3 regions of the Exiguobacterium sp. s191 genome follow, and region 3 is predicted to be linked to each of the others. Evidence: riboswitches for the same ligand, from Rfam matches in the RefSeq annotation. Region 3 holds a riboswitch; each other region holds the start of a gene.
The links. A riboswitch is a leader RNA that binds a small molecule or an ion and turns the genes downstream of it on or off. The one in region 3 is predicted to bind lysine.

Region 1 (9,891 bases), on a different contig from region 3:
GAGGAGAATCGTCTATGAAACAAAAAATTCGGTTATTGCAACGACGGACGGTCCACTATCTGCTTGCTGTGACGTACTGGTTGACGAAACGGTTACCGATTCAACCGAAAAAAGTCGTCTTTGCGACGTATCGTTCCGATCGTCTTGTCGATAACTTTCGTGCCGTCTACGATGAACTCGAACGTCGCGACTTAGGGTATGAATACGTTTTTTTGTTAAAGCGATTCCCTCAATCGTTGGCGGGGCAAATCCAATACGTCTTTCATATGATGCGAGCGACGTACGAGTTAGCGACTGCTCGTTACTTCATCATTGATGATTATTATTACCCTGTCTATGTGTCGTCCTTACGGGAAGGAACAGAAGTCATTCAGCTATGGCATGCCTGTGGAGCCTTTAAAAAGTTCGGCTATAGTGTGCTTGATAAATCGTATTCGCCGGATGATGATTATTTGAAGATGGTCCAGATTCACCGGAACTATAGCAAGGTCTATGTTTCCGGTGAAGCATGTATCGCACCATATGCGGATGCTTTCGGAATGGAGCAGAAACGGATCTATCCATTAGGGGTTCCACGGACGGATCAGCTACTGAACACAGCACGCCAAGCCCGTGTTCGAGAAAAGCTCTATGACCGATATCCAGAATGGCGCAAGAAACGAATCATCTTACTCGCGCCGACGTTCCGAGGAAATGGACAAACAACGGCACATTACGATCAAGAGCTCGATTTTGAGAAGTTCCGTCGTGAGCTTGGACCGGATACAGTCCTCTTGCTTCGCATGCACCCGTTCGTTCTCAATCCACCAGTCGTACCGGACGCGTATGCGGATCAAATCATTAACATGACAGACTACCCGGACATCAATGATCTGATGCAGATTGCGGATATTCTGATTACGGATTATTCGTCTGTCATCTTCGAGTTTGCCTTGTTGCAGAAGCCGATGATTTTTCTCGTTAACGATCTTCAGTCGTATAAAGCAGAACGCGATTTCTACTTCCCATATGAAACGTTCGTACCGGGACCAATCGTGTCGACGTTCGAAGACGTCATTGCTTGGATTAAACGTGGGCAATTCGATACACAGAAAATCGAGACATTTGCGAATCAGTTCTTTACGTATCAGGACGGAGAAGCGACCAAACGAATCGTCGACCATATGTTATATGACACGATTCCAGAGGCGCCTGTCTATACGAAAACACCAGTGTGAATACAGAAAAACGTTCCGATTGCGTCTCCGTTTGGGGAGAGAGACGTCATCGGAACGTTTTTATTTTTGAATTGGGGCTTGATTGGCGCGAGCAGGGGTAGCTCGCAGAATGCGCACCTCTTAAAAGTGCGTCAACTTGTCCTTTGCGGACGTTCTAGGTTTGACAGGTGGAACGATGGCAGGCCAGCCGATTTGAATGACGCCGAGAACGCGTTCGTTTTCAGAAGCGTCAACGAGTGAGGCATACTCTGGTGTGAACCAGTGTTTTCCGCTCTTCCAGCAACATCCAAGACCTCGTTCTGTTGCTACCAACTGCAGATTTTGAATCATCGCAGCTGTTGCAAGTGTATCCTCTAGCTGTTGATCCGGCGTCCCTTGTACCTGACAAAGTACCGTTAAATAAACCGGGACTTCCCGTAATTTTTGTTCAGCCTGTTGACGTTGTTCAGACGTTTTCGTCTCGAATTGACCACGCGCTGTCAGCAATTCCATCAAGGCATCGACATACCGTGTTTGTCCGTCTTCGATTGCGAGAACAAAGCGCCAAGGCTCTCGTAATTTATGATTCGGGGCATAAATCGCCGTGTCGAGTAATGCTTCTACCAATTCGACCGGAACGGGTTGTTCCGTATAGGACCGGATCGACCGGCGTGTTTCAATCACTTGTTGGGCATGCATCCGTTTCATCTCCTCACTGAGTACTTTTTCACTATAAATGATAACGATTATCATTGTCAACGTTATTTGTCAGAAAACAAAAAAAGACGATTCCCGTGAGGAAATCATCTTTCGTTGCATTCGGATTAAGAGGCTTTTCGTTCCTCGTCTTGATCTTGAGCAACAGTCGTTAGCTTTTTTTTCATAAGACGAATCCGGTATAGGGCAAATAGATAATGGGCGAAATAGATCGTAAAACCAAGGAAAATCGTTAATGCTACATGAATTTGAACGCCAGGAACAGCATGAAGCTGAATGAAGAGCAAGACAGCCATTGCCATCGTATAAAGCACCATTTCCACCGATTGTGGCATGACGCGTTGACGTTTTAAGAAAAAGGAACGCATGAGTGGCAGGACGACGAGACTGACGAGACGATCAACCAGTCCGATGACGAGCACGCTGATCACCATCGCTAAACCATTTTCAAAAGCGATTAACCGTGGGAAGACAAGATAGGTGACGAGTAATAGTGGTCCAACCAATAAAAAGATTGAAATCGAGGCACGTGCGAATACGAAGAGCCCGTTGACACTTGTTAAAAAGGCACGAACAATCTTTTGTGACCAAGGGGATGGTCGACCAACTTGCCAAGCAAAACAACAAGCAAAGATGAACGCATAAAATTGCAGAAAGGCAACCATAAAGCATCTCCTTTAGATATGAAACTCATTGTTCCTAGTGTATCGATTTTAAGGCTGAAGTGCAAAGAAGAACTTTTCGTAAAGTATAAGAAAAGAGGCTGACTCAAAAAAGAATGACGCGTCTTTTCACGCCCTTTCCTCAGGCGAGACACAAGCCAGTTTTCCTGCTTCATTCAAGCAGGAAAGCGGGTCTTGTTTGTCTCTGACAGCGCAAAGATGCGCTTTTTCCTGTAGGAGTTGCGTGAAACGCGTCATTCTTTTTGTTATGAGATAAGGGTGGCAGATCATCATTCTGCCACCCTTACCTTTGTGGAAACTGACTTTTGAGTCAGTCCCTTTCGTCAATCAATCCAGATTCGGTTCTTTTTTTCCGTGCAAGAAGAAGGACAGAATCAGTGCAAGCGCAGATAAGACGGTCGCAATCCAGAACGCATCGGTGATCCCTTGGATCGTCGCTTGTTTCGTCAACATCGTAAACCAACTCGTTGAAGCGGCTTGTGAGCTACCCAGCTGTTGTCCAAGATCGTTTAAATGTTGTGAAAGCGTCGGGTCGATCGTCGTAAACTGATTCGCGTCGTCTGCCAAGTGAGCCGTCGTTTGACGGGTCATGACGGTGACGAGAATTGCCGTTCCGATGGAGCCGGCGACTTGACGAAGTGTGTTTTGGGTCGCGTTTCCATGCGGGATCATCTTCATCGGTAAAGCGTTCATACCGGCAGTCATGATCGGCATCATGATGAATGCCATACCGAATGACCGAAGCATGTAGATGCCCATGATGGAATAATACGACGTATCCATGTTCAATTGCGTCAATTCCCATGTCCCGTACGTCATCAACGTCAAACCGAAGATAGCGAGCGGACGAATACCGAAGCGGTCAAATAAACGACCGGCAATCGGTCCGGTGATACCCATGATCAGTGATCCGGGTAAAAGGAGAAGACCTGAATCGACCGGTGAAAAACCACGAATGCTTTGAAGGTAAATCGGTAAAAGTAACATCCCACCGAACAACGCCATCGTGACGATGACGTTGATGAAGAGGGTGAACGAAAATTCCGGTACTTTCAACACACGAATATTCAACATCGGATCTTCCATCGACAGCTCACGCATCGCAAAAGCAGCAATTCCGATTAAGCCGATGACGATCGTGCTGATGACGATCGGGCTATCCCAGCCGTCATTCCCGGCTTCACTGAATCCGTAAAGGAGACTCCCGAATCCGATCGTACTGAATAAGACGCCCAGTGCGTCAAAAGAAGGTTTCGAGAGTGGCTGCGTCAGGCGGAACCAAGCCGTACCGAGTAACAACGTCACTAATCCAAAGAACGACATCGCATAAAACATGACGTGCCAGTCATAGTTTTGGATGACATATCCCGTGATCGTAGGTCCGACAGCAGGAGCCAGAATCATCGCGATTCCGAGCATTCCCATGGCAGCACCGCGCTTATGCGGTGGGAACAATGTCATGAAGACGTTTGATCCGAGTGGCATCAAGATACCAGCCCCCGCTGCCTGAACGACACGACCGATCATCATGACCGGGAAGTTCATTGCCATCGAACAGATGACCGATCCGAAGAAAAACAGTGTCATCGAAGCGAGGAACAGCTGGCGGAACGTATAGCTTCGCATCAAAAAGGCACTGATCGGAATCAAAATCCCGTTAACGAGCATGAAGCCCGTCGTCAACCACTGGGCAGTGGACGTCGACACGTTGAAGTCATTGATCAGAACTGGTAACGCGACATTAATCAACGTTTGGTTCAAAATAGCAATGAACATACCGATGAGTAAGACCGTCAGTACTTTCGGAATACTGACGTTTTCAGTCGATACCTGTTTAGAAGGTGCTGCGACTGGTGGTGTCACGGTCATCGTCGGTTCCGTCTCGAGGGATTCCTCAAGTGTCGGTCCGTCCGTCGCCAGTGCCGTGTCGGATGAGCGACTTCGACGGGCAATCCAGTTGACGCCGATGATGATCAGAATCGTGAACGCACTGTATCCGAACAAGAAGGTAGTAGACATGAACGTCCCTCCTTAATCCTTATGAATGCGGACGGTCACATTCATACCAGGTCGAATGTCGAGTGATTTTTCTTGCGAGAGTGATACTTTAACTGGAATGACTTGTGCGACTTTCGTGTAGTTCGCGTTTCCGTTTGAAGAAGGCATCATGGAGAACGTCGAAGCCGTCGTCATACCGATTTGCTCGACTTCACCAGAAAGTGTCGTGTCCGGATAGCTGTCGACATAGACATCCACTGTTTGTCCGACTTTGATTTCATCGATTTCTGTTTCTTCGATGTTCGCTGTGACCCAAAGGTCGTTTAAGTCAAAACCATAGGCGAGAGGTGTACCTGCTGCGACGAAGCCGTTCTTTGTCGCCATCGACTGAACGATCGTTGCTTTTGAGGGCATTGAAACAGAGAGGTCCGTCGGTTTTTGTCCGGCTTGTGCCGTCATGACGTGTCCGACTGTTGCTCCACTGGCGAGTGATTCGCCTGTTTTCGCAGACCAGTCTGTTAATTTACCAGCGCTCGGGCTCGCAACCGTTATCATCTTACCGTCGATTTTCGCATTGTCTGTTTTGACATAGCTCGTTGCTTGATCGTAATAGTAGTATCCGACAACACCACCACCGATTAAAACGATGAGTGTCACGATATTGATGATCAATAATTTTTTCATACTCATGGGTGTGTTAGCATCCTTTCTTGTGTACAATCGATTCAAAAAAAGTACTCCTCTGGGGGGAGGAGTAATTAATATAGTTAATTATATGGATCATTAGCTAACAAACAACCGACAATTTCCGACAAAATGTTGGAAAAATAGATGATAACGGATTCATTAATGAAAAGAGGATGGAAAAGGAGTGAAATATGGATGAATGAGAGCCGTGATCCCCGACCAAAACGGTCACGTGACCGTATTACAATGGAATTATTTCGTTTATTGAAGACGCACAGCTTCTCGAGTATTACTGTCAAAATGCTGACGGATGGAGCCGGTGTGAACCGTTCGACCTTCTACGCACACTATACGGATAAGTATGATTTGCTCGACCAAATCGTTGAGGAGCAAATGAAGGCACTTGAACAAGCAATTCGGATCACGGGTACAGGAACTGTCTTTCCGACAGTCGAGCAGGTGAGTCGCTATTTTGCTCGTTTGTTCATTCATATCGAAGAAAATGAATTATTCTATCAAACGATGCTCGTTCAAGGACCGATCAAAACGTTCATCTCCCGTTTTCTCGATACATTGAAAGATAACTATCGTCTTGTGTTTCGACCGCAAATCACAGAAGAAGCTACGTTCGTCGATCGGGACTTATTATTGAACTATGTCATTGGTGGACAGTTGGGATTGTTGATTTCTTGGTTACGAAACGGTCGACCGTATTCATCAGAGTATATGGCAGAACAATTAAGTCGGATGATCGTCTTTGGAACGGTTGAGAGTATCGGTTTTCCTAAAGAGACGGAATGAGGACGTAAAAAAGACACTTCCCTGCGGAAGTGTCCAATCAGTTTAAGCCTGTCGGAATGCGAGTTCTTTCGTATAGATCGTACTCCGATTCCGTCCACTTTCTTTTGAATAATACAACGCTTTATCTGCCTGTTGTAATGCTTCAAGTGACGTATGCGAACCACTGGAATGTGAAATCCCAAGTGAGATCGTAATTTGTAGATCAGGTACATCTGCTGTCGGGAACAGGTTACGTGCGACCGTCAGCCGAGCTAGTTCTGCTATTTTTTGCGCTTCTTTCGCCGAAGTACTTGGTAAGATGATTAAAAATTCTTCACCACCGTACCGTCCGACGAGGTCGTCTGGACGCGTCAAGGAAGCGAGAGTCATGCCGAGTTGGCGTAACACATCATCGCCCGCATCATGACCATATGTATCATTGACATGCTTGAAGAAATCGATATCGATGAGCACAAGTGAATAGCCTTGATCGGTCGAACCGACAAGCGATAGCGAGTCATCCAGACGACGGCGATTGGCGAGCCCTGTCAAAGCATCCGTCATGGCGAGTTTCTGCTGATACTGGATGTTTTCGAAGTGACGGCGTAATTCCGTCAGTAATCGAAAGGCAACAAAGCCAGCTAATAAATTAAAGAAGACGTACGCAATCGAGATTTTAAAGAATGTCGACCAGCTGTGCGTCAAGATGTAGATGGCGGGTAACGAATAGAGAATACCGACCAACACCATAAGTTGAAAATGACGCATCGAGACATGGACGAATCGACGAATGATCCCAATCGTCGTGATGAATAAGACGATGATCAGCGTAGATAAATAAAATCCTTCCATTTGATCAACTGGTGTTAAAAAGTAACGTGTCCCGATGATCATTGCTCCTGCAACGATGGCGCTTGGGAAACCACCGAACAGCATGGCGATCGCGACGGGAACGATACGTAAATCAACACGGGCGACATCGATTTGGATCCCATTGAACATTAATAAGACCGCAATCAGACCAGAGACTGCTCCGAGTATAAGTCGAATGCTCCATTTGGAGTTCAATGAAATACGCGGTTGATTCCGAAACGGTAAGAACAAGAGAGTAATCGTTGTGAACAGTAGACAAAAGTTAATGATGAATTGATTCATGATGGACAACAAATCCTCCCAACTCCCCCAGCTAACAGATTTCCATATATATACTTCCAGTATACTCAAGTAGATAACGGTTAGACAGAGGGAAATCTTTAGACCAAAATAGAAAAAACGGTAGAAAATCTACCGTTTTTAAGAAGATGAAGTAAGGGTATCCTCATCCATCGTCTGTAAAATTTTATCAAAGACATGAACCATCGTTTCGAGCTCTTCTTCCGTCAATGTACCGAAGCGGTCTTGTAAATAGTTTTTCCGGACGATTTCGAGATCCCGAAATGCACGTTCCCCGTCCTCCGTCAAAGCGAGTACGATTGAACGACGATCTTCCGTCGAACGTGTCCGTGTGACATATCCTTGTTTATACAGCTTATCCGTCAAAGCAGTGACTTGACTCGTCGCGAGCTCAAATTGTTCCGCAAGAAGCGTCGGGCGCTGAGGACCATTTTCTGAAAGGCTTCGTAAGATGAAAAACTCACTCCGGGTCGCTGTTCCTTCAAATAGCCGGTTAAGTTCACGTCGCAGGGTACGAAGAATGACACGCATTTGTTCCTCGAGTCGATAAGTTAGCAAATCACGTTCCTGTGGCATGCAAGCAGCATCCTTTCTCTCAGTGGACTTCTACCATTTAGTGTACTAAACATATCGGATTTTTACCATCGACTACCCCAGATTCGAAAAAGGCAATTGACAATTTCGTGGCGTTTTGTGTAATATGGCGTAGTAATAACTAACTTAATTCAGTTCTCACTCAACCAGTGGGATGGAGGTTGCAGTTCTTAAGAGTACGGTTACGGATGTCGTCAAGCGACAGATGAGGTGACCTGAAAGGAAGAATTGCCGAAATCAATCATCGCTTTGAAGATGATCGATTGGGATTAGATCAAATAGGTCTAATACTGTCACAAGTCGGGTATCACCTACTTGTGGAGAGCTATCTTTCACGACGGTAGAATGAGGCGCATCCATTTTATTATGTTGCGTTCTCATCTTCCATCTGGAAGATGAGGGCGCTTTTTGTTTTTTCATTCAAAAAGTGTCCTCTCAAAAATTTATTAAAGAGAGAAGCGAACGAAATGAACAATCTAGATGTGAAACAAACAACAGATTCGACAGCAGAAGGATTAAAACGTGGATTACAAGCCCGTCATATGTCAATGATCGCCATCGGTGGAGCGATCGGAACAGGACTCTTCATTGCGTCCGGTGCTTCCGTCGCAGCAGCAGGACCAGGTGGGGCGCTCTTATCGTATGCAATCGTTGGTCTGATGGTCTACTTCCTCATGACAAGTCTTGGTGAAATGGCAGCGTATATGCCGGTCGCTGGATCCTTCTCGACCTATGGAACGAAATTCGTCGATCCATCATTCGGCTTTGCGCTCGGCTGGAACTACTGGTACAACTGGGCAGTCACGATCGCAGTCGAGCTCGTCGCAGCACAAATCGTCATGACATATTGGTTCCCGGATGTTCCTGGATTTTATTTCAGTGCCTTGTTCCTCTTACTCATGATTGGCTTGAACTACTTCTCCGTTAAGGGATTCGGGGAAGCGGAGTATTGGTTTGCGATGATTAAAGTCGTTACCGTCATCGTCTTCTTAGTCGTCGGTGTTGCGATGATTTTTGGTGTCTTTACATCAGAGCCACCGGTTGGCTTTAAAAACTTTGCACTTGGCGATGCACCGTTCGTCGGTGGGATTCCTGCCGTCATCGGTATCATTCTCGTTGCCGGATTCAGTTTTCAAGGTACAGAACTGGTCGGGATTGCCGCGGGTGAGTCGGAAGATCCGAAAAAGAATGTTCCAAAAGCAGTCAAACAAGTCTTCTGGCGCATCTTGCTTTTCTACGTCTTCGCGATTTTCGTCATCGGAATGCTCATTCCGTATACGAGTCCGAACTTGGTTTCCAATGACATTACGGACGTAGCGGTTAGTCCGTTTACGCTTGTCTTTGAAAAAGCGGGTCTTGCCTTCTCAGCAGCACTCATGAACGCCGTCATCTTGACGTCTGTTCTATCTGCCGGAAACTCAGGTATGTATGCTTCGACTCGGATGCTTTATACGCTTGCTCGCCAAGGGGATGCACCGAAGTTGTTCGCGAAAGTATCGAAAAACGGTGTACCGCGTAACGCTTTGCTCGCAACAGGAGCAATCGGTGCACTCTGTTTCTTGACGTCGATGTTTGGTGGACAAGTCTACTTGTGGTTACTCAATGCTTCGGGGATGACAGGCTTCATCGCATGGCTCGGGATTGCAATCAGTCACTATCGTTTCCGTAAAGGATTCCTTGCACAAGGTCACTCGTTGAAAGACTTACCATATGTTGCACCAGCGTTCCCGTTTGGTCCGCTGTTCGCATTCGGTCTTTGTTTCCTCGTCATCGTTGGTCAAAACTACGCAGCATTCCTTGCGGATCAAATCGATTGGGTCGGAATTGCCGCAACGTATGTTGGTATTCCATTATTCCTTGCCTTCTGGTTAGGACATAAATTCAAAAATCGAACGTCGATCGTTCGTTATGACGAGATGGACTTCCCGGAACATCCACGTCAATCATAATGTGTGAACCACCTTCTATAAATGAAGGTGATTGAGATTGAAGACAAAGTGCAATTTTTCTCTGATGAGTCTGATGAGAAAGATTGCGCTTTTTTGTTCGTTTCGAATCGTTTT
Region 2 (9,891 bases), on a different contig from region 3:
GGCAATCCTTGTTGACATTCGTCATTTCCGCGAAAGTCGTGACACGTTTACGGTAGAGCCAATCCCATACTTGTTTGGCACGGAATGGTTTGTGCCCTTGATTCGATAACCATTCTGTCATCTGCTCAAGCGTTAATCCATAAATGGATGGTTTATTCATTTCGAAAGACCTCATTTCTTTTTCCAGAACTACAACATTCCTTTATCTTAGTAAAAATCAGCGCATGACGCAACGTTCAAATCCTAAATGTTCACTTTCTGTAAAGTTTTTGCGCCACTTTCGATCAAATCGACAGACTCCGACGTCCGAATTGAACGACTGCTCCGGTCAAGAACACGAGACAGAGGACGAGTAAAAGAATGGAATGAAGAAGAAAATGATCCGTTCCTTCTAGTAATTGCGTCGTATTGAATAAGGAGAAGACAGATAGATAACGAAGCCACTCCGTCTTGTCACTTAGTTCCGACAGAATCGTCAAGACGATCGATAGGACAAGCACACTACCAGCAAGCGAAAAAGCACGACGTTCTTCGTCAAATAACGTCGCAACGAATAACGTAAAGGCACCGATCGCGAAGAGTAACAATAGCGCATTGAGTTGAATCCGCCATAAGATGACGTCATTGATCGAAATATCTGTCATCCACCAGTCGGATACCATCAAGACAAGTCCATTCAGTCCTACGAGAACCATACTTGCGATACCCATGACGATCGCAACAGCAAACGTATACGCATTCCGGGTGATCGGGGCTGCGAGATAGACGATCAGCTCTCCATTGTCGATTGGTCGCGCAACGAGTCGCGCTGCTAATGAGAGCAAGAATAGACTCGCAATGACTTGAAAAATCAGTCCATAATAGTTTCCCCCGAGCAGATCCAGTACATTCTCGAACCCTGTCACCTTATCGTATTGAAATGCTTTTAAGACTTCTGGAGGTAACGCTTCTAGTTTTGCTTCTAGTAAACCGGTCTTCATCATCGATGGATAAAGCAACGCAAGCATCAATAAGTAGAGACTCGTTCCAATCGCATAAGCAAGCACGGGCTTTCTAACCTGCTTGAATAAAGAGCGGATCAGCAATATCACGACGATTCCTCCTCTCCATAATAATGCAAGAAGACCTGTTCTAAATCATCTGCTGACGGACGAATCAGCCGTACATCGTACTGCGTTAAATAAGCGATCGCCTGATTCAAGCTCAGCGTCTCATCCGTTTGAAAACTGACTTCTGTCCGCTTCGGTTCAACACCGACTTGCATCGCGAACTGTGCTGCTTCCACCTCCGTTCGGAAGACGATCGTGTACGTCTTTCGACTCGATCGAACCAACTCATGAATATCCGATTCGACGATGATGCGCCCTGTTTTGATTAAAGCCGCTCGATCGCACGATTTTTCCATCTCCGGAAAATGGTGTGAACTCATTAGAATCGCTTTTCCAGCATGCTTCTCCTGTTCGATCCACTCTAAAAAACGCTCTTGCATCAAAGGATCGAGTCCACTGGTCGGCTCATCAAGTAGATAGACGGGTGCATCCTTCATGAAGCAACCGACAAGTGCCAATTTTTGTTTCATCCCTTTTGACATCTTGCGGATTTTCGTCTTCGTCTCAAAAGGAAATCGTTTCAACAACAGTTGTCGCCGTGCCGGATCGCTACCGTGTAGTCGTTGCATCAAATCCAGCATGTCTGCTCCCGTCATGTCTCCAGGTAAACTAATCTCCCCTGGCAAATAACCGACCAATTTCTTCACTTCTTTACTTTGATTCCAGCAATCAAAACCACCGATCGTCGCCTTTCCACCATCCGCCGCCAGTAGTCCCATCAAATGTCGGAGTGTCGTTGATTTTCCAGATCCGTTTGGTCCGATGAAACCGAATATCGTACCCGGATCAACTGTAAAACTGACATCGAATATCCCACGCCCCGGCGCAAATTCCTTCGTCACATGCTCCAAACGGATCATCGTCCGACCTCCCTATCTTTTATTTCTTTCCTCACTGTATTCATACCCGTTTTGAAGCAGTTTGTTCGGATCAAAGCGATAGATGACGAACCGCTCGTCATGATTTTTTTCATAGAGGTCTCGTAATCGAATCTCATCGATTTGCTCGAATACGGTATGGCGCTCCAAGTACTCCCGGTATTCATCGGTCGGGTAATACAAGATGAGATCAACCGAACGCGGGGAACGTTCGACCGAACTTAAAATGTGATCGATCACTTTCATGAAAATTTGTGAAGAGAATGGATTAAAGAAATAAAACTTATTCGCCTCATCCGGAATGGTATACTGCTCGGCATACGTCTGTTCGAATCGCAAACTTCCGGAACGCCGCTTCCGTCGACTTTGGTAGTTCGCCATATTCCGAAGTGCGTCCTCGTAAAATTGTCCGTTCATCTCGATTCCGATGACGGAACAGTCAAAACGATCGTGTAAGTAAAAGTTTAAACGCCCTTTCCCACACCCGAAATCGATGACAATATCCTCTTTTTGAAACGGATAGGTTTCGCATAATTCGCTGAGTGCCGCATAAGGCGTCGGTTCATAGCGATTGTAGTGACTAAACACACCATAAAGGTGTTGCATCTCAATGGTCTCAATTCGTAATCGTTGATCATATTCCTGTTCATTCATCGTCTTTTGTTCCTTCTTTCCGGCATTCTTTCCCTCATCGTACTATACTGAAGAAGTACGTTACTCGTTTTTTGAAAGGGGATTTTATGATGATCGTCGTTACGAACCGGATTAAAGTCAAAAAAGGGATGGCTGCAGCTCTCGCTCCTCGTTTTACACGTCCAAGTGGACTTGATACGATGGACGGATTCATCCGTGTTGAGGTCTTATTGACGCAAAACATCGAAGAACACGATGAAATGAACGTCAACATGTACTGGGAAGATATGAAGAGTTTTCAAGCGTGGCGGGAGAGTGACGATTTCAAAGCGTCACATAGTCGACCTGCGAGTAGTGAGGCAGGAGAATCGCCAATGCTCGGCAGCGAGATTCTGACATATGAAGTCGCTTCGGTCAAAGAACGCGCATGATGCACGAAAAGGACTCGTATCGAGTCCTTTTTTATATACCTATACACAAATAGTGAAAGGGTCGAATTGTCACAAATGGTATTATTTGTTATCATAGTGCCATTACAGAGAGAGAGGGTCCTTCATGAATTCATTAACTATATTTGAACAAGCCATTCGTAGCTTACCTGACGATCGTACGTTACGACGTGATGAATTATGGACGGACGATTTTTTATTGCAACAGGAGAACGAGCTGACCGTCTATTACTCTCCGATTGGCGAATACGTCAATACTGAAGCAAAAGTCGTCATTATCGGGATCACACCAGGTTTTGAACAGATGCGAATCGCTTTCGAAGAAGCGACAGATGCGCTTCACCATAGTGTTTCATTAGAAGAGACGGCACGCCTCGTCAAATATACAGCAAGCTTTGCCGGAACGATGCGACGTAACCTCGTCCAGATGCTCGATACACTTGAACTTCCAGCATTGCTCGGAATCGAGACGACGGCTAGCTTATTTCATCAACATCAGAAATTATTGCATCCAACGTCACTGTTAAAGCAACCCGTCTTTTATCGCGAAAAGAATTACTCGGGTCATCAACCGAAGATCAATCGTAGCCCTTTATTAAGGCACTACGCGGAAGAACACTTCGTCGCTGAGATTAATCAGTTACAAAAACCAGCGTTATTGATTCCACTCGGTCGGGTCGTCGAGACGCAAGTCCGTGGATTGATTCATGATGGACGAATCGAACAGCATCAGCTTCTTTCCGGCTTCCCCCACCCATCTGGCGCAAACGGTCATCGAAAAAAACAATTCGAGGAAAACCAAGCCTATTTGATGAAACAGCTCATTCAACATTTTGCTGAATAAACAACTTTATCTTAAATTATCAGAATATATGGTTGAATCGCTTCTGAAATACATGATAAAGTGTCCATAAGAACAGAATATGACTATTCTATCGATGAGGTAGAGGCGCGATTTCAATCAGTACTTGGTCCGAGGATGACAACGAAGACGACTACAGGAAAGGTGACATCGCCGAAATGACAGTATGTGTCGAGCATATCGTCGTTGGTCGATTCGGGAAACACCCGATCGATTGCCATACATAACAATTGTATGGAGCGCTCCAATTCGGCTAAGAAAGACGCATCCAGCGAGGGTGTCGGCTTTGTTGCCGGTGCCCTTGCTTTTTTTGTGCCGCGGGGTCTCATCTTTAAGCCATTTATTAAAGAGGAGGATATTTTTCATGGTCAACTATTCAGATTCCATTATTGCCCTTGTACCTGCTTTACTAGCTATCTTATTAGCCATTTTTACCCGAAAGGTCGTTCTTTCGTTAGGTGTCGGCATTCTCGTCGGTGCCCTGTTACTTCACCGTTTTAACCCGATCGATACGGTAACCTATCTCGGCAAGAATATCTTCAGCCTCTTTTGGGCGGACGGTGCCTTAAACGAGTGGAACGTCTTATTGCTTGTTTTCTTGTTATTGCTCGGCGTCCTTTCCACGCTCATTCAGACATCAGGTGGCGCTCGCGCTTTCGGTGAATGGGCTTCTACGCACGTCAAGACAGCGCGTGGTGCACGCTTAGTTGCCTTCGGACTCGGTATCCTAATTTTCATCGATGATTACTTCAATAGTCTCGCTGTCGGCAACGTCAGTCGTCCGTTAACGGATCGCCGTGGTGTCTCACGTGCGAAGCTTGCCTATTTGATTGACTCAACAGCTGCGCCTGTTTGTGTCATCAGTCCGCTTTCGAGTTGGGGCGCATTCATCATCTCTATCATCGCCGGTATCTTAACGACGCACTCGATTACGGATTACTCAGCGTTTAGTGCCTTTATGATGATCGTTCCAATGAACTTCTATGCGATTTTCGCATTACTTTTAACACTTTACATCGCTTACTCTGGCGTCTCTGTTGGACCGATGAAACAGCATGAACGCCGTGCCGCGAATGGTGAACTTTTTGATGCGTCAAAAGGAACACCGATGGGAATGGCAAAAGAGGTCAACGAACATACGAACGGAAAAGTCCGGGATCTCGTCGTTCCGATCGTCGTGCTCGTCATTGCTACGATCAGTGCGTTACTCGGAACAGGTGCTCAGGCACTTGCAGCCGACAACCGCCCGTTTACTTTAATCGGTGCATTTGAGGCAACGGACGTCACCCGTTCCCTCGTCGCAGGTGTCGTCATTAGTTTGATCGTTGCCTTCCTGATGCTTATCGGTCGGAAAATTCCGGGCCGCGATTACCGTGCAAGTATTGTCGCTGGTATGCGTTCGATGTGGCCAGCAGTCGTGATTCTGTTATTCGCTTGGACGATCATCGCTGTCATCGGTGATATGAAAACCGGTGACTATCTCGCGAGCTTCGTCAGCAACTCGATTTCTGCTTCGTACTTGCCATTCTTATTATTCTTGATTGCCGGCTTGATGGCATTCTCAACAGGAACAAGTTGGGGCACATTCGGAATCATGTTGCCAATCGGTGCGGATCTCGTCATGGCTGTTGATGCCTCACTCTTGTTACCGACGCTTGCTGCTGTTCTTGCTGGATCTGTCTTCGGTGACCATTGTTCACCGATTTCCGATACGACAATCCTAAGTTCGACAGGGGCTGGATCCCATCACATCGATCACGTTACGACACAGTTACCGTATGCGCTAGTCGGTGCTGTTACTGCGGCAGTCGGTTATTTAGTCATCGGTTTCACCGAGTCTTCAGTCTTCGGTTTCATCGGAGCCTTAGTTACATTCGTACTCTTTGTCGTCGTTTTGAACGTTCTCTCAAAAAAAGGTGAAACTGCTTCTGATTTACAAACAGATTAATGTAACACTGTACGAGAAAAGGCATTGGATGCGCGCATCCAATGCCTTTTTTACATCTATTCGTTTCATACCATCAATAAACACACATCATTCGCGAACGCTACTGGATCCTCGAGTGGAAGCCCTTCGACAAGCAATGCTTGTTGATACATCAGTTTTGTATAGCGCTCGAATTTCGAACGATCGTTTTGATATGCCGTTTCAAGAGAGTGGAACACTGCGTGTGACGGATTCAATTCAAGAATCTTGACCGCTTCTACCCCTTCGTTATTCGGCATCGCCTTCAGGATTTTCTCCATCTCGATCGAGACGGCGCCGTCCGTCGCAAAACAGACGGGATGCGATTTGAGACGCGTTGAGGCTTTGACTTCCTTGACTTGTCCACTTAGCACTTCCTGCATAGCTTGGAACATCTCTGCTTGTGCGTCCGTCGTCTCCGCTTCTGCTGCTTCAATCCCTAAATCGCTGCTTGTGACCGACTTGAACGTCTTCTCGTTATACGTCACGAGCATCTGAATCGCGAACTCATCGATCTCTTCCGTGAAGTACAAGATATCATACCCTTTATCACGAACGAGCTCGGATTGTGGTAATTTATCCAGACGATTCGTACTCTCACCAGCAGCGTAATAGATATGTGCCTGATCTTCCGGCATCGCTGCGACGTATTCTGCGAGTGTGATCAACTTCTTCTCCTTGGCTGAGTAGAAGAGGACGAGGTCCTGCACCTGTTCTTTATGCATGCCGTAATCATTATACATACCGAACTTCAGCTGACGTCCGAACGCTTGATAGAACGTTTCGTACTTCGTACGATCCTCGCGCAGAAGTGCTTCGAGTTGTGTCTTGATCTTACTTTGGATGTTTTTCGCGATCAATTTCAATTGACGATCGTGCTGCAGTAACTCACGCGAGATGTTGAGCGATAAGTCTTCCGAGTCGACCATCCCTTTGACGAAACTGAAGTGATCCGGCAACAAGTCGCTGCATTTTTCCATGATCAAGACACCGTTGGCATAGAGTTCAAGACCCTTTTCAAATTCCTTCGAATAATAATCGTACGGTGCCTGCTCTGGAATGAATAAGATCGATTGATAACGAACAGCGCCGTCGACACTGATATGAATGTGTTTCGCTGGTGTGTCGAAACCATAACGCTTCTCTTGGTAGAAGTTCTTATAGTCCTCGTCTGTCAATTCCCGTTTGTTCTTCCGCCAGATCGGCACCATGCTGTTGATCGTCTTGACGACTTCGACCTCTTCCGTCTCGTCACTGCCTTCGATCGGCTGACGTTCGAGTTCCTTCATCTCGATCGGATAACGAATGAAATCTGAGTATTTTTTGATGATACTGCGCAAACGATACGTCTCGAGGTATTCGTCATACGATTCTTCTTCCTCATTCGCCTTGATATGGAGCGTAATCTCCGTTCCGACGGTTTCCTTGTCGACTTCCTCGATCGTATAACCTTCGACACCGCGCGATTCCCATTTATAAGCGACCGCACTGCCGAACGGTTTTGTAACGACAGTGACGACGTCTGCGACCATGAAGGCAGAATAGAATCCGACACCGAATTGACCGATGATATCATGACCATCTTGTGCTTCATTCTCTGCCTTGAAGGCAAGCGATCCACTTTTTGCGATCGTACCGAGATTGTCTTCTAGTTCTTCCTTCGTCATTCCGATTCCCGTATCACGAATGATGAGTTGACGCGCTTCTTTATTTGGTTCGATCGTAATTTTGTAGTGTTCCTTTTCGAACGAAATCGTCTCGTCCGTCAATGCTTTGTAGTACATCTTATCCATGGCGTCACTTGCATTCGAGATCAATTCGCGCAGGAAAATCTCCTTATGCGTATAGATGGAATGAATCATCATCTCCAGCAATCGTTTTGATTCCGCCTTAAATTGTTTCGTTTCCATGCTCATTCTGCCTCCCCTTTTTTAGCACTCAATCATATAGAGTGCTAATTCACCTCCTATTATTAGGGAGTTCGAAATATCTGTCAATCTCCTTTTGCACTGTATATCGTAACTTTTTCAAGGACAATCATTCCAATTTGACGTAAGTGTTCTGCTGACCCGTAGGTGCCATGGCTAACGCCGTTTTCATCCTTTCGATTACCGAGACCGATGAACTGCTCACTCGGTTTGAAGTGGAGTCCGACGACGGGTACCTGAAATCGTGACGAGAAGCCGACTTGAAAAATCGCGTCCGGATAATCCGTTGGTCGATAGGTTGTCCAATCGATATCTGGTTCGAGCTTCGCAAATCGTTCCGTGTGCTCCTTACCGAGCAGGATGATTCCTTTTATCGAAAACAGTTCAAGCAGGCGTAACAAAAATGTCTGACCGAATGGACTATCTTCCAACACGCTGCGTTCTTTGATCGCTCCCATGTAGTGGTGTGTCGGAAACGGGAAAAAATCCAAGTGAATGACTGGATCAAACGTCTTTTCGTAAAACGACGCACCGAGTCCGTTCAAGAATCCTTCGAGCTTACCGCCACCTGGTCGACCGAACCAGGTCCGGTACACATTTGGTTGTTTAAAGTAACGATTGAAGCGCCGGATCGAATCCGTCAGCGTTTTCTCCTGCAGATAATCCTCCCATGCCATCGACTTCGGACGTATGAAAAGCGGACCATGCTCGTCAAATCGTAATGTACCTGTTCGGTCTAAAAACTGCGATCGAGATGGGTTCGTCGCGATCGTCACCCAACTGCTACGTGTCGCATCACCAAACCAGAGGACAGGTGTCGTTTGGTCGATCAATTCACTTGCAAATGCACTCTTCTCGAGTGTCATTTGGTACTGGACGGCTTCGTGTAATAATTTTTTGGCAAGTTGCCATTGATCGGATGTCAGCGTTCTCATCTCCCTCTATACAGCGATTGTGCTGTTGTAGATGTACCCCCTATCCTCTAACACTAGACGCATCGATGGGTTTAATCTCCATTTCTCCGGGAATGTTTCATAAGGTGAACGATACGACTTAGGAGGGATTTAATAATGGGTAGACTCGATCAAAAAGTAGCTGTCATTACCGGCTCGGCAACAGGGATTGGACAAGCGACTGCACTTGTCTTCGCAGAACAGGGAGCAACGGTCGTCTGTGCCGATGTCTCACTTGAAAAAGCACAACAAACAGTAGAACAGATTACACAACAAGGTGGGAAAGCGGAAGCCGTCCATGTCGATGTCTCAGACGTCGAGAGTGTCGAGCAACTTGCGAAGCACGTCAAAGAGACATACGGTACGATCGACGTCCTCTTCAACAATGCCGGAATCGATGAACAAGGCGGGAAAGTCCACGAGTATCCAATCGATCTCTTCGACCGGATCATCGCTGTCGACTTGCGCGGTACATTCCTCGTCAGTAAATTCTTGATTCCACTCATGCTTGATAACGGTGGTTCAATCATCAATACGTCATCGATGTCTGGTCGCGCAGCTGACTTGAACCGGTCCGGTTATAACGCAGCAAAAGGCGGGATTGCGAACTTCACGCGCGCGATGGCAATCGATTATGCGCGTCATGGCATTCGTGTCAATTCGTTATCACCAGGAACAATCGAAACACCACTCATCGATACACTCGTCGGTGAAAAAGAAAAAGAGCAAGGTAAACAGTTCCGCGATGCGAACGCTTGGATCACACCACTCGGACGACTCGGTAAACCACGCGAGATGGCAACGGTCGCTCTCTTCCTCGCTTCTGATGACAGCTCATATGTCACCGGTGAGGATATCACAGCGGACGGCGGCATCATGGCTTATACATGGCCGGGAGAGATGTTAATCGATTCGAAATGGAAAGACGAAGCAGAAAAAAGTGAATAAGTAACGCGCGGTGTAACCCTCTGGTTGCACCGTTTTCTTTTATTTCAAGACGTTCATCCCCGTAAATTATTTTCCGAATTCGTTTACCTCCCTGAAGTATTTTTAGCAGGGTATAGGATAGGTAAAGGGGGAAATACTTATGCAAACAGCAATTACTTACTTACA
Region 3 (9,891 bases):
GAAGGTGGTTCGAGGACACCCGCGACCACGGCACCTGCGCCGACATGAACGTTTTTCCCGATCGTCCCACGTGCACCGACGACAGCGTTCATATCAATCATTGTACCATCTCCGATTGATGCACCGATATTGATGATGGCACCCATCATGACGACTGCGTTGTCACCGATGACGACATGATCACGAATCCATGAACCTGGTTCGATGCGCGCATTCAAGTGACGTGTATCAAGCATTGGTACCGCACTGTTGCGACGGTCATACTCCACGTGAACATCCGTGATGCGATCTGAATACTTTTCTAAGAAAGTAGCCGCAAGTCCTGCATCCGCGAAGAAAATCTTTGATTCATCTGATCCGAATGCTGTAGCGCCTTCGATCGTCAAGCCCGCCAAATCGCCGTTGACGTAAAGTTTTACCGGTGTTTGTTTTTTAGCATCTTTAATGAATTTAGCAATTTCGTAAGCATCAGTGAGTAACATGTGAATCCTCCTGTGTGTAGAGCGTCTCTAATGTATAGAGTCCCGCTGTTTTTTGAATGAGTGCCTCAGCTGCTTTGATCGCACCAGAAGCAAATACTTTTTTTGATAGCGCTGTATGTTTGATTTCAATCAATTCGTCGACACCTGCGAATAAGACTTCGTGTTCTCCGAAGATCGTTCCACCGCGCATCGCGTGCATCCCGATCTCGTTCGTCTCTCGCTTTTGCCGCGTCTGTGACCGGTCATATACCGGTGTGACGTCACGTGCCGTCTGAATCGTTTGCAATAACAACTCCGCTGTTCCGCTTGGCGCATCGACTTTTTGGTTGTGATGTTTCTCGAGCAATTCGATGTCATACGCTCCTGCTAGTGGTACGAGTGTCTTCAGCAGTTGCTGCACCATCGCGATGCCGTACGACATGTTGTACGACTGGAAGATCGGAATTTCTTTTGCGGCGTCCTTGATCGATGCCAGTTCCGCCTCCGAAAAACCAGTCGTCGCGATGACGAGTGGTGTTTTTGTCGCCAGCCCATATGCGAGCAGATCCGGTAGCAAACTCGGATGCGAGAAGTCGATGATCGCATCGACCGTTTCTGACATCTCCGTTAGCTCGGCATATGAAGCGATCGTATCGGATGACTTCGTCCGGTCAACGATCGCTACGACACTTTGTGGTGCGAGTTCGACGACGTATTGTCCTGTCGCCCCATAACCGTGTAACGCGAGTTTCATCGAACCACCCCTTTGTAAGCCCGCATCGTTTCGAGTAAGTGGGCGTGCCCCGCTTCCGATTGACGGACGAGCGGCAAGCGCGGCGCACCGACAGCAAAGCCGAGTTCTTCAAGAGATGCTTTGACTGGAATCGGATTGACATCACTGAACAAGGCACCGATGACCGGTAACAAGTCTGCCTGAATCCGGCGTGCCGTGACGAGATCTTGTGCGAGTAACGCCTCAGCAAGTGCTTGTGTCTCTGCTGGGTACGGGTTCGAAAGAACTGAGATGACGCCTTGTGCCCCCCATGCCATGTACGGCAGGATTTGATCATCATTTCCACAGAAGACCGCGAAATCTTCCGGAATCGCCGCCATCAGTTCACCCATGAAGCTGACGTCTCCACTCGCCTCCTTAAACGCTTGGATGCGTGGATGACGTGCTAACGTCACTGCTGTTTCGACTGCGATCGCAACGCCTGTCCGCGACGGAACGTTGTACAGCATGATTGGTAATTCGGTTGCATCAGCGACCGCCGTGAAATGTGCGACGAGACCCGCTTGCGATGTTTTATTGTAGTACGGTGTGACGAGCATCGCTGCGTCCGCACCGATGCGTTCTGCGAGTAACGTCTTCTCGATTGTTACTGCCGTGTTGTTCGAACCCGTTCCGGCAATGACGGGTACTCGTCCTGCCGTGACTTGAACGGCAGTCGTCAATAGTTGTTCGAATTCCGTGTTTGTCAGTGTCGAACCTTCTCCTGTCGTCCCTCCGACGACAAGTGCCTGAATCCCCGCTGCGAGTTGTTGCTCGATCAGGCGTTCGAATACGTGTAGATCCAACTCGCCTGCTTCATTAAATGGTGTGACGAGCGCTGTACCTGCTCCTTTGAACATGAAGAACTCCTCCTTTTTTATGAATGAATCGACTGTTCGATTGCTTGGCGTGCGACTTGTACGGCATTCGAGGCGGCACCTTTTCGAATGTTGTCGGCTACACACCAGAGATGGAACGTGTTCGCGAGACTATCATCTTGTCGAATTCGTCCGACATAGACATCGTCCGTACCACTTGCATCGAGTGGCATCGGATAACGCGTATTCGCGACATCATCGATGAGGACGACGCCCGGTGCGCCTTCAAGTGCTTCACGGATCGCTGCAACCGTCGTCGGCTGCGTAAACGTGACGTTGATCGCAACCGAGTGAGAATTCGTGACTGGAACACGCACACATGTCGCACTGACTGGTAGTGCTGGAAGATTGAAGATTTTCCGTGTTTCGTCAATCATCTTCTGCTCTTCTTTCGTATAGCCGTTCTCAAGGAACACATCGATATGTGGCAAGATATTATCGTGAATCGGATGCGGATAATTGACGGGCTCTTCTCCGCGTGCTCCACGTGCCAGATCCTCGATTCCTTTTTGACCAGAACCGGATACGGCCTGATACGTCGTATAGTTGACACGCTCGAATCCCAGTGACTGGAGCGGTGCTAAGGCGACGACGGATTGAATCGTCGAACAGTTCGGATTTGCGATCAAGCGGTCCGTCGCTTGAATCGCTTGTGGATTGACTTCTGGCACGACAAGCGGAATCGTCTCCTGCATCCGGAAAGCACTTGAATTATCAACGACGAGTGTTCCGTTTTCAGCTAGTAACGGGGCATATTGTTCACTGATCGTTCCGCCCGCCGCGAACAACGCGACGTCAATCTCGTCTTCCGTGATACTTGGTGTCAGTGCTTGGATCGTAATGGCTTCTTCCTTGAACTGTACCGTGTTCCCTGCTGAACGAGCAGAAGCGTAAGCGGACAGGCGGCTGACCGGGAAGTCCAGTTCGGCTAGTACTTGTAACATTTTTTGACCGACGGCGCCGGTTGCTCCAATGACTGCTACATGATACATCCTGTTTTCCTCCTTATAACTCGAACGCGTTTGCAATCGCTGCAACCGTCCGTTCAATATCTGCTTGTGCAATCGTGTATGAGATGCTGATTTCTGAAGTCGTAACTTGATAGAACGGAATGTTCTCTGCTCGGAAAATTGCGAACAATTTCGAAGCGACACCTGTTGCATCCCGCATCCCGATTCCGACGACAGATAATTTCGCGTGTTGATTATGGCGATCGACCTTGACTGTCGTGAAGCGATCCATGATGTCTTTCAATGCTTCATCGAGGAACTCTTCCTCATCGAGTGGACATGAGAACGATAAGAAAATGTCACTGTCGAACGTCGTTTGACTGATCATGTCGATGTTGACGTGGCGATTGGATAACAGTTCGAAGATATCGGCTACTGCTGCATTCGTTTGCGGTACGTGTTTGATTGATACCGTCAAGACGTTCTTCGTCACACTGACACTCGTCACCGCTTTTTGTTCCATTGTTTCCGTCGCTTCCATGATCCATGTTCCCCTTTTCGATTCAAGTGTTTTCCCGACGAAGATGTGTACGCCGTATTTTTTTCCTAGTTCGACACTTCGCATTTCCATGACCTTCGACCCGAGGGCGCTCATTTCCATCATCTCATCATACGAGATATGTGGAATCGGTTGAGCGGCGGCATGGATTCGCGGATCAGCTGTATAGACACCGTCGACATCGGTATAGATTTCGCACCGTTTATCAAGGACTGCCGCAAGGGCAACTGCCGTTGTATCCGACCCACCCCGTCCAAGCGTCGTGACATCACCGAGTTCGTTGACACCTTGGAATCCGGCGACAATGACGACATCGTACGTTTCGAGTTTTTGTCGTAACAGATCTCCATCGATCTGTTTGATCTTACTTTTCGTATGCACGCCCATCGTGCTGATTCCTGCTTGAGCGCCTGTTTGCGATAACGCTTTGACACCGAGCGAGTTGAGGGCGATGCTGAGTAATGAAATCGTCTGTTCTTCTCCGATGGCAAGCAGTCGATCGAGTTCTCTTCGCTCGGGGCGATCCGTGATGGCTTGCGCCTGAGCGATCAAAGAATCTGTCATCTTGCCCATCGCCGAAACGACGACGACGAGTTTTTCACCTTCGGCTGCGCGACTCTTCAAATAATTCGCAATAGACTGAATCTGTTCGACAGTCGCAACCGAGCTTCCACCAAATTTAAGTACAGTTGTCACAATCCTATCTCCTTTGTCCCGATACAGAAAAAAACGACGGGCCGGTAGGAGCGTTCCTACGGCCCGTCGTTATCACGATCGGACAAACGAAGACAAAGTCATTCGTTCTTTTACGTAAGATAGCGCTCCGAAACATCGGTTTCGGCAGTACAACGGATCTTAACCGTTGTACCAGCAAACAAGAAGAAGCATCTTCTCATTCACTTCGGCGGACTTCCCCTTTCACATCATTCGGCATGCTTGCCTTCAAGAATGATGCTACTCATGTCATCCGCGCCTCTATCTGTCGGTTGTTAGTTACAGTTATAGCAGACATCTTTTGTTAAATCCAGTCATTTGACTGTTTTTTTTCAAAATTCGTCAATTCGCAAGATGCTGTTTCGCGAGTTCGAGTTGCTCCGACACGGCAGCAAACCCTGTCCCGCCGTAGCTAGTCCGGCGTGCTACTGCTTGAACCGGATCGAGGAGCGGATAGACGTCTTCTGTGATATCAGGATGGAACGTTTGATACGTCTCGAGGTTCAAATCCTTCAGGAAACAACCGTTCTGCACACAGTAAAGGACGGCTTTGCCGACGATTTCATGCGCTTCCCGGAACGGTATGCCTTTCGTTACAAGGTAGTCGGCGAGTTCCGTTGCATTCGAGAAGTCTTGCATTGTCGCCTTCTTGAGCGCTTCGGTCTTAAACGTCGCAGATTCAATCATTCCGGTGAAGATTTGAACGGATTGGAGAACGGTATCTGCTGTATCGAAGACCCCTTCCTTATCCTCTTGCATGTCTTTGTTGTAAGCGAGTGGTAATGCCTTCATCGTCGTCAAGAAGCCCATCAGATTGCCATAGACGCGCCCCGTTTTCCCACGAATCAATTCAGCGAAATCAGGATTTTTCTTCTGTGGCATCATGCTCGATCCTGTCGAGAAAGCATCAGACAACTCGATGAAGCCAAATTCTTGCGATGCCCAGATGATGATTTCTTCACAAAAACGCGAGAGATGCATCATGACGGTCGAGGCGATCCCGAGGTATTCGATGACGAAATCGCGGTCGGAGACAGCGTCGAGACTGTTCGGATAGATTGACTCAAAACCGAGCAACTCGGCAGAACGGAAACGATCGATTGGGAATGTCGTCCCCGCGAGCGCGCCTGCCCCGAGCGGTGATTTCCGGATCCGCTTTTGATTATCCGTCAACCGTTCGACATCACGTTCGAACATCCAGAAATAAGCGAGCAAGTGATGCGCAAGCGAGATCGGTTGTGCCCGTTGCAAATGCGTATAACCTGGCATGACCGTCTCGATATGTTGCTCAGCTTGTTCCGTGATAACCGATTGGAGCTCGCGTAATGCCGTCGTCAACGCTTCAACATGTTGTTCCATCCATAGATGTAAATCCGTTGCGACCTGGTCATTTCGGCTCCGTGCCGTATGCAGTTTTCCTGCAACCGGACCAATCTGTTCCGTCAATAGACGCTCGAGATTCATGTGAATGTCTTCATCTGCTAGCGTATACACATGATCCGCTAACGTCGTTTCCAGTTGCTTCAGTCCTTGCTCGATTTGTGTCCACTCGTCTTGAGCGAGGATCCCTTGTTCAAATAGCATCTGCGCGTGTGCGAGACTGCCTTTTAAATCGACGCTCGCTAATTTTTGATCGAACGTGATTGATGCTCCGAAGGCTTCCGCTTGAGCGGAAGCACTTTCCGTAAAACGTCCACCCCAGAGTTTGGTCATTTCGTGACACCCGCCTGACGATGTACGCTCGCATGAGTCGAAACGGCAAGTCCGTGTAATTTGATGAAGCCTTTTGCTGCTTCATGATCGAACGCGTCTTCTTTCGTATACGTCGCAAGTTTCTCATCGTAGAGTGAGACAACGGACTGACGACCTGTCACGGTTGCGTTTCCTTTGAACAGTTTAACGCGAACTTCTCCTGTGACGTCCTGTTGTGTCGCCGTCAGGAATGCTTTCAAGCCTTTCGTCAATGGTGCATGGAAGAGACCGTTATAGATCGTTTCTGCGTATTGTTTGCTGAGTAGTGGTTTGAAATGCGCGACGTCCTTCGTCAATGTAATCGTCTCGAGTGCAGCGTGAGCTTTGAGTAAAACCGTTGCTCCTGGGCACTCATAGACTTCCCGCGATTTGATACCGACGAGACGGTTCTCGACGTGGTCGATCCGTCCGACCCCATGTGCACCAGCGATGATGTTCAGTTCCGTGATCAGTTTCGCCAGTGGATATGTCGTTCCGTTGATCGAGACCGGAACACCTGCTTCAAAGCCAATGATGACTTCTTCTGCCTGATCCGGAGCGTCTTCTGGCGCTACTGTTAACGCGTAAGCGTCTTGTGGTGGCTCTGTCCAAGGGTTTTCTAGGACGCCACACTCGTTACTCCGTCCCCAGAGATTCATGTCGATTGAGTATGGGCTATCGAGGTTGATCGGGATCGGCACGTTGTTTTCTTTCGCATAGGCGATCTCTTCTTCCCGTGACCATTTCCATTCCCGAACCGGTGCGATGACTTCGAGTGATGGATCAAGTGCTGCGACCGAAACTTCGAACCGGACTTGGTCGTTCCCTTTTCCGGTACATCCGTGAGCGACCGCCGTTGCACCATGTTGATGCGCGACTTCGACAAGCTTTTCTGCGATCAACGGACGCGAAAGCGCTGAAATCAACGGATAGGCATTTTCGTAATGAGCGCCATATTGAAGTGCTGGCAAGACGAAGTCTTGTGCGAATTCTTCTTTAACATCGAGGACGATCGATTCGATCGCACCGACGAGGAGTGCTTTTTCTTTAATGACGGATAAATCTTTTCCTTCTCCGACATCCATGCATAAGGCAATGACGTCATAGTCCTTGCTCAACCATTTGATGGCTACCGATGTATCAAGTCCCCCAGAGTACGCTAAGATCAATTTTTGTTTCGACATGTATAATTCCCTCCTGGTTTTAAATTCATCTGTCTGTATAAAAATTCATTATGAATTATATATATACATAGAAAACAAAAAAAAGAAACCCTTTTTGCAGGATTTCTTTCAAAATGACTTACATTTTTTTCTCCATCGTTCGGTGCGGGATGCCCGCATCATCGAATTCATCGGAGACGATCGTATACCCGAGTCCTTGATAAAACGGGATCGCTTGAACTTGTGCGCCGAGTGTTAGCAATTGCTTCCCTTCGCGACGTGCGACTCGTTCCATCGCCTGCATCAACTCGCCACCGTATCCTTTTCCTCGCGCTGTCGCTAGCGTCGCGACACGCTCTACCTTCATCCGTTGGTCGTCATATGGACGGGTACGACCCGTTGCGACCGGTCGACTCTGCTCATCGAGGACAAGCAGATGAATCGCTGTTTCATCATGTGTATCGTATTCAAGATGGCGTGGTACGCCTTGCTCCTCGACGAAGACACGCTCCCGGATCATCCGGACGGCTTGATGTTGTTCTGCTGTACGTACTTGAATGACTGTCATGACTGATATTCCTCCCGTAATCGATCGACATATGCCATCGCATCATCCCGATTCGTAAATTGTGCCTGTGCCTGAACCGCACTTCCTCCGCCTCGCCCGTTAAATGTTTGGACATGTGCTTTAGCGAACTTCCCGAGATGGGGTTCACCTGGACTACTCATCAGTAACTTGTTCGTCGTCGCATTCCAGACGACGCCGACGCGTCCCGCTTCTTGAATCGCTTTAGCAAGTTGTTCGGATATTTTGATTTCTTCATCCAGATGTTCAAACACAAGAATGCCTTCTTGTTGTTCTAAAGCGTGAGCGAGTGTGAACGTTGCAAGTTGTTCCTGGGCGTGTTCGACCTGTTTCGTTAAGCGTTTCTGCTCTTCTTGTAACGCTTGGACGGCTTCTAGCATTTGAACTGGTTTGACCGACAAGGCTTGCGCCGCTTCCCGTAAGGCTCGTCGTTCTGCCTGAACGAGTTGGTATGCCCGTTCTTTTGCGACATAGGACAGACGAATATTTCCACGAACCCGCTCGACTCCGGTAAAGAGAATCGACTCGAGCTGTGCCGTTGAATCAAGATGCGTCCCACCACAGGCACTATAATCGAGTGTGCCGATTTGAACGACACGAATTCGTCCTTCAACTTGTGGTGTTTTTCGTAATGGTAAGCGTAGCGCTTCCGCCTCGTCATACTCTGTCGCCGTGATCGGTAATCCTTGTTCAATCACCTGGCGTAATCGTCGATCCAGTTGTTCTTGTTGCATAGTTGTCCATTCAGGTGTCTCGATATCAAGCGTCGAGACCTCACTTCCCGTCCGAAAACTGAGTGTCTTGATATTTGATTCATCTTGTAGGATTGCAGAGATGACATGTTGTGCCGTATGCTGCGCCGCATGATCGATCCGGACTGCGTCATCTACGATACCGGTGACGTCACCTGTGAGCGGCGTCGCCAGTTGGTGCCAGACGACACTGTCTTCGATTTGAACGTCAAGGACCGGTTGGTCGTTCAATGTTCCACGATCCGCCGGCTGTCCACCGCTCTCCGGATAGAAGTAACTTTTCTCTAAAGCAACCCAATAACCATCTACTTGTTTTGTCGTGCGAATGGATGTCTGAAAGGTTCGGACATCGGATTCTATTTGTTCGGGGCGCATGCCTCGACCACCTTTCTCTGTCAGTTTCACTCTGTATTATGCCATATTTCATCCAGAATCGTTTGTCGGCTTGCCTTTTTCCTAGTACACTAGACGAAAGACTACCGATCGCGAAGGGACGAAATGCCGTGATTCAGCATATCAATAAAAATTCACCACTCCCCATCTACTATCAAATCGAAGCTGCCTTAAAACAACAAATCGAAAGCGGTGTTCTTCAACCTGGCGATCTGATCCCGTCCGAGCGCGAATTTGCCGAAGCGCACCAAATCAGCCGAATGACGGTCCGACAAGCCATTTCAAACTTGGTCAACGCCGGTTACTTGATTCGTCAAAAAGGACGAGGAACATTCGTCGCGAATAAAAAAATCGTCATGCAACTGTCTGGATTGACGAGTTTCTCGGAAGAGATGGAACATCTTGGACTAGAACCGACGAGTGCGCTTCTCTCCTATCAAATCATCGACGCGTCGATGACGATCGCCAATAAGCTCCGGATTCGCGAAGGGGCATCCGTGTATGAACTGAAACGTTTACGAATTGCTGATGAGCAAGCGCTTGCCCTTGAGACCGTCTATATCCCGGAACAGCTCTTACCTGGACTCGATCAAGACGTCGCGACCGCATCGCTCTATGCATTTGCAGAAGCGAGCGGATTAAATCTTGGACGTGCGAGTCAAACGTTCGAATCACGTCTTGCAACGAAGGAAGAGGCGGGCCATCTTGGTCTATCGACCGCTTCGCCTGTCTTATCTGTCGAGCAACTGACGTACCTGACAACAGAGCAACCGTTTGAATACGTCATCTCCGCTTACCGCGGCGACCGCTATACCTTCACCGTTGAAATGGAACGCCAACGCTAAAAATCCCCTTGTATCGTCGTACAGTGACGATGATACAAGGGGATTTTTAGTGTGTCTTACTGTGCAGGGACGGCTTCCGTCTCTGTC

Region 1: it holds a riboswitch for lysine, as region 3 does, so the genes downstream of both, KNQ09_RS12010 (amino acid permease) here and KNQ09_RS15490 (aspartate kinase) in region 3, are expected to answer to the same signal.
Region 2: it holds a riboswitch for lysine, as region 3 does, so the genes downstream of both, KNQ09_RS14225 (Na+/H+ antiporter NhaC family protein) here and KNQ09_RS15490 (aspartate kinase) in region 3, are expected to answer to the same signal.

What each region holds. Positions count from the first base shown of each region.
Region 1 is NZ_JACSNC010000002.1:59,695-69,585, forward strand. Features, by position in the region: gene KNQ09_RS11970 (CDP-glycerol glycerophosphotransferase family protein) at 15-1,217, shown strand; gene KNQ09_RS11975 (nitroreductase family protein) at 1,338-1,895, opposite strand; gene KNQ09_RS11980 (hypothetical protein) at 2,021-2,578, opposite strand; gene KNQ09_RS11985 (DHA2 family efflux MFS transporter permease subunit) at 2,924-4,615, opposite strand; gene KNQ09_RS11990 (HlyD family secretion protein) at 4,628-5,284, opposite strand; gene KNQ09_RS11995 (TetR/AcrR family transcriptional regulator) at 5,477-6,082, shown strand; gene KNQ09_RS12000 (diguanylate cyclase) at 6,125-7,216, opposite strand; gene KNQ09_RS12005 (MarR family winged helix-turn-helix transcriptional regulator) at 7,355-7,810, opposite strand; lysine riboswitch at 7,976-8,164, shown strand; gene KNQ09_RS12010 (amino acid permease) at 8,296-9,777, shown strand.
Region 2 is NZ_JACSNC010000003.1:175,665-185,555, forward strand. Features, by position in the region: gene rlmN (dual-specificity RNA methyltransferase RlmN) at 1-160, opposite strand, end outside; gene KNQ09_RS14200 (ABC transporter permease subunit) at 285-1,091, opposite strand; gene KNQ09_RS14205 (ABC transporter ATP-binding protein) at 1,088-1,969, opposite strand; gene KNQ09_RS14210 (methyltransferase) at 1,982-2,641, opposite strand; gene KNQ09_RS14215 (heme oxygenase) at 2,731-3,051, shown strand; gene KNQ09_RS14220 (uracil-DNA glycosylase family protein) at 3,176-3,913, shown strand; lysine riboswitch at 4,006-4,184, shown strand; gene KNQ09_RS14225 (Na+/H+ antiporter NhaC family protein) at 4,296-5,879, shown strand; gene htpG (molecular chaperone HtpG) at 5,945-7,807, opposite strand; gene KNQ09_RS14235 (PDZ domain-containing protein) at 7,891-8,760, opposite strand; gene KNQ09_RS14240 (SDR family oxidoreductase) at 8,896-9,726, shown strand; gene KNQ09_RS14245 (M20 family metallopeptidase) at 9,866-9,891, shown strand, end outside.
Region 3 is NZ_JACSNC010000004.1:173,791-183,681, forward strand. Features, by position in the region: gene dapD (2,3,4,5-tetrahydropyridine-2,6-dicarboxylate N-acetyltransferase) at 1-482, opposite strand, end outside; gene dapB (4-hydroxy-tetrahydrodipicolinate reductase) at 469-1,215, opposite strand; gene dapA (4-hydroxy-tetrahydrodipicolinate synthase) at 1,212-2,093, opposite strand; gene KNQ09_RS15485 (aspartate-semialdehyde dehydrogenase) at 2,111-3,103, opposite strand; gene KNQ09_RS15490 (aspartate kinase) at 3,117-4,316, opposite strand; lysine riboswitch at 4,429-4,606, opposite strand; gene argH (argininosuccinate lyase) at 4,677-6,047, opposite strand; gene KNQ09_RS15500 (argininosuccinate synthase) at 6,044-7,249, opposite strand; gene KNQ09_RS15505 (GNAT family N-acetyltransferase) at 7,368-7,796, opposite strand; gene KNQ09_RS15510 (alanyl-tRNA editing protein) at 7,793-8,941, opposite strand; gene phnF (phosphonate metabolism transcriptional regulator PhnF) at 9,070-9,804, shown strand; gene KNQ09_RS15520 (LCP family protein) at 9,861-9,891, opposite strand, start outside.